2 regions of the Desulfonatronospira thiodismutans ASO3-1 genome follow, and region 1 is predicted to be linked to the other one. Evidence: predicted binding sites of a transcription regulator. Region 1 holds the regulator's gene; the other holds the start of a gene.
The links. Region 1 encodes sigma-54, which starts transcription at its own class of promoters, with help from an activator protein. Its sites were predicted from a motif close to CTGGCACGGNNNNTGCTT; they were not measured.

Region 1 (2,205 bases):
GACTTTCGCTGCCCAAAAGGGCAGAGTTGGGGATGAGTTATCTGCCGCAGGAAAGCTCCATTTTTAAAAAACTGAGCGTCTATGACAACTTGATGCTTATCCTGGAGTACACCTGCAGGGACAGAAAGCTCCGCCGGGAAAAGGCCGAGTCTTTGATGCACGAACTGGGAATATCTAAGCTTGCTCATCAGAAGGCCTCCTTTCTTTCCGGAGGGGAAAGGCGGCGTCTGGAAATAGCCAGGTCCCTGATAAAGGACCCTGAATTCATTCTTCTGGACGAACCCTTTGCAGGCATTGATCCCATTGCAGTGGATGATATCCAGAAAATTGTGCTTAAGCTAAAGGAAAAAAACATAGGTGTGCTCATTTCAGATCACAACGTGCGCGAAACCCTGAAAATCTGCGACAGGGCATCCCTCGTATTTGAAGGCCAGGTTATACTGAACGGCACACCAGGGGAAATAGCCCAGGACGCCCGGGCCAGACAGGTATACCTGGGAGAATCGTTTCAATTGTAAGCAGGTTATATAAATATGTCCCTGGAACTCAGACAACAGCTCAAATTATCACAGCAACTGGTGATGACTCCGCAGCTGCAGCAGGCCATCAAGCTGTTGCAGCTTTCCAGGGTGGAGCTGTTGGAGGTGGTGCAGCAGGAACTCATGGAAAACCCCATCCTGGAGGAGGTCCAGTACCAGGAGGATGAGCAGACGGCCCGGGATGTACACGAAGAAGCCAACCGCAAAACAAGCCTCAACAGCGAAGAACAGTCCATGATCAAAAATGCGGACTGGGAAAACTATCTGGGCGAATTTTCCAGCAGTTCCAAGCAGTCGGTGCACCATGAAAGGGAGACCCCGGAAGAGATGCAAAGTTTCGAGGCCAGACACTCTTCCAAGCCCTCACTGGAAGGACATCTCTTCTGGCAGTTGCAGCTGCAGGATTTTTCCGAAGAAGATATGGTTGTCGGCGAAGAGATCATCGGCAATCTGGATTCCCGCGGCTATCTCCAGGCCACTTCCCGGGAAATATCCGAATCCACCGGCGCAGAACAGGAGCAGGTGAAAAGAGTTTTAAAACGTATACAGCATTTCGACCCCATTGGCATAGGTTCCAGAAACATCCAGGAATGTCTTCTGGTACAGCTTGAAGCCTTAAACGAGGACGATCCTGTGCTCACTTCACTGGTAAAGGAGCACCTGGAAGACATTGAAAAAAACCGCATTGCCCCGCTTCTGAAAAAATTCAAGGTCAGCCGGGAGTACATGCAGGAATACATTGAGGTCATAAGAAGCCTGGACCCTTTCCCCGGCTCCAGCTACGGCAGCGAGGATGTTGTTTACATCAGCCCGGATATTTATGTTTACAAATACGAAGACGATTTTATCATCCTTTTGAATGAAGACGGGTTGCCCAACCTGCAGCTCAGTTCCTTTTATACTGGTGAAAACCAGCTGGTCAAAGACAAGAAAAACAAGCAGGAGAACGAATACATCCAGGAAAAAACGCGTTCAGCGGTGTGGCTCATGAAAAGCCTGCACCAGAGGCAGCGCACTCTGTACAAGGTTATGCAGAGCATACTCAAATTTCAAAAGGAGTTCTTCGAGCACGGAGTAAGCCGGTTAAAGCCTCTTATACTCAAGGAAGTGGCCGAGGACATTGAGATGCACGAGTCAACGGTGAGCAGGATCACCACCAGCAAGTACGTGTCTACTCCCTACGGCATTTTTGAACTCAAGTTTTTCTTCAACAGCGCCTTGAGCATGGACGGAGGCGGCCACGTGGGTTCCGAGAGTGTAAAGGCAGCCATCAAGAAGATGGTTCGCGAGGAAGACCCCAAAAAACCACTGAGCGATGAAGCCATAGCTGCCATTTTGAAAGAAAACCTGGATGTAAATATCGCCAGGCGTACTGTGGCCAAGTACCGCATGGCTCTGGACATTCCCTCTTCCTCAAAGAGGAAAAAATTCTTCTGACTCCAAAAGCCATATACAAATCCAAGGAGGCTAGCATGCACATCAAATTCAATTTCAAAAGTTTTGAACCCTCTGATCACCTGAAAAATTACGCCCAGGATCGTTTTGAAAAATTGTCCAAATATATAACTGACAATGACGACGTTTCTCTGCAGGTAAATATGGAGGTAGAAAAATTCAGGCACATAGCTGAATGCATCCTCACTGGTAAAGATCTGCATATCTCTGC
Region 2 (2,205 bases), on a different contig from region 1:
CTGGCCATAAGGGCCGCACGCAGGGCAAACTCCCGGTCAGCCCGGGAAAAATCCTCCAGGCCCAGGGACAACTTTGCTTTCAGTTTGTCCGTGCCGGCCAGGGTCCTTTCAAGTAGCCTGAGCGCCCCGCACCGGTCCAGTCCCAGTCTCTTCTCAATATGCAGATCTGATACAGGCAGGGCTGCGCTTATGATGTCCGGGTCCAGGCTGTCGGCGTATTCCAGTTCCTGAATACGGCAGGGTGACCAGAGGCTGATTTTTGTAGAACCATGATGTTGCCTGGCATACTTTATCAAGGTCTCAAGCTCTTCATCTCTGCCCACAGACCCTGTCTCCAGCTCATCCAGGCCCAGACGGTGCAAACCGTCCACAATCACTTTTTTCTGCTCAAGGCTTAGATAAAGCCCGTAGCGCTGGTCTCCTTCTCTTAATGTAGTATCTATAAGCATGAAAACTTTTTTGCACAAAGCATGCCTCAAAACAGCCCTTATCACCCTGCTGCCTTCTATATCATCATTACATGGCCCCAGTTTAAATGTAAGCATTCAGGGGGTACTCAGTTTTAGTTCCTGGCACTCAAGCCTCTGGCGTGATTCCGGCACCCCCTGAATGCTTACGTTTAAGTACAGAAGCTGAAAAATGCACTCCCAGGCTGTCATGCCTGCATACAACACAACTTCTTCAGACCCTACAAATTTGTAGTACACAGCTACATTTTAGAATGTATCCCTGCATCTGAAAAAGGTCTGGACAATCAAAAAGCCTGGCACAATATCCAGCATAATATCAATCATTTAAACTCTATAAACCCTGCCTCCAATCTTCTGGCATGTCTTTTGCCAAATGAAAAAAACGCGGCACAAGGATGGTACATTCCAGGCCAATAAAGGCGGAGTGCTGCGAAAAAAATACAGGAGGAGCATTTCATGCGCAAAGTAGCAATCTACGGCAAAGGCGGAATCGGCAAATCAACAACAACCCAGAATACAGTAGCAGGCCTGGTGGAACTGGGCAAAAGAGTCATGGTGGTTGGTTGTGACCCCAAAGCGGACTCCACCAGGCTTCTGCTGGGGGGACTCTCTCAGCAGACTGTACTGGATACCCTGCGCGAGGAAGGCGAGGATGTGGAACTCGACGATGTACGTATCGGTGGATACGGCAATTCCCTGTGCGTGGAGTCCGGTGGACCGGAACCTGGAGTGGGCTGCGCCGGACGCGGCATCATTACTTCCATCAATCTGCTGGAACAGCTGGGGGCCTATGAGGAAGACGAGAGCCTGGACTATGTATTTTACGACGTCCTGGGCGACGTTGTCTGCGGTGGCTTTGCCATGCCCATCCGGGAAGGAAAGGCCCAGGAGATATACATTGTTGTTTCAGGGGAAATGATGGCCATGTATGCGGCCAACAACATCTGCAAAGGCATAAGGAAGTTTTCCGAAACCGGGGGTGTTCGCCTGGGCGGTCTTATCTGCAACAGCAGGGCTGTGGACAACGAGGAGGCAATGATCAAGGCCTTTGCTGAAAAGCTGGGCAGTCAGATGATTTACTTTGTCCCCCGGGATAATGATGTGCAGCGGGCCGAGATCAATCGCAAAACGGTTATCGACTTCACTCCCCAGGCCCCGCAGGCGGATCACTACCGCAACCTGGCCAAAGCAATGGACAGCAACCAGATGTTCGTAGTCCCCACACCCATTGAGACAGAAGAACTGGAAAGCCTGCTTCTGGAATACGGAATCCTGGAAACCGCTTAATCGCTGCGTAAAAAAAAGCACACAAGGAGAAACAACATGCTTATGATTCGCGCCATTGTCCGGCCGGAAAAAACTACAGAGGTAATGCAGTCTCTGCTGGACGCAGGATATCCGGCCCTGACCAAGGTGGAAGTAGCCGGCCGGGGCAAGCAGAGAGGACTCAAGCTGGGAGAGGTAATCTACGACGAACTGCCCAAAGAGATGATAATGACCGTGATCCCTGATGCAGATAAGGAGTTTGTGACCAGGGCCATCCTGGACAGCGCCCGCACAGGCAAAGGCAGCTTCGGCGACGGCAAGATATTCATATCTCCGGTGGATGAAGTTTATACTGTCTCTTCCGGAGTAAAGGAAACATAGAAGGGGTAGTTTATGAAAGAAGTGATGGCCATTATCCGGGCCAATAAAATAAACCAGACAAAAAAGGCCCTGGTGGCTGCCGGCCTGC

Region 2: the regulator sigma-54 is predicted to act here: its motif matches at 825-842, upstream of nifH (nitrogenase iron protein).

Annotation. Positions count from the first base shown of each region.
Region 1 covers NZ_ACJN02000003.1:504,582-506,786, forward strand. Annotated here, with positions in the region: gene lptB (LPS export ABC transporter ATP-binding protein) at 1-518, shown strand, start outside; gene rpoN (RNA polymerase factor sigma-54) at 534-1,976, shown strand; gene hpf (ribosome hibernation-promoting factor, HPF/YfiA family) at 2,012-2,205, shown strand, end outside.
Region 2 covers NZ_ACJN02000001.1:359,321-361,525, forward strand. Annotated here, with positions in the region: gene DTHIO_RS01685 (hydroxymethylglutaryl-CoA lyase-like TIM-barrel protein) at 1-545, opposite strand, end outside; gene nifH (nitrogenase iron protein) at 927-1,757, shown strand; gene DTHIO_RS01695 (P-II family nitrogen regulator) at 1,794-2,117, shown strand; gene DTHIO_RS01700 (P-II family nitrogen regulator) at 2,130-2,205, shown strand, end outside.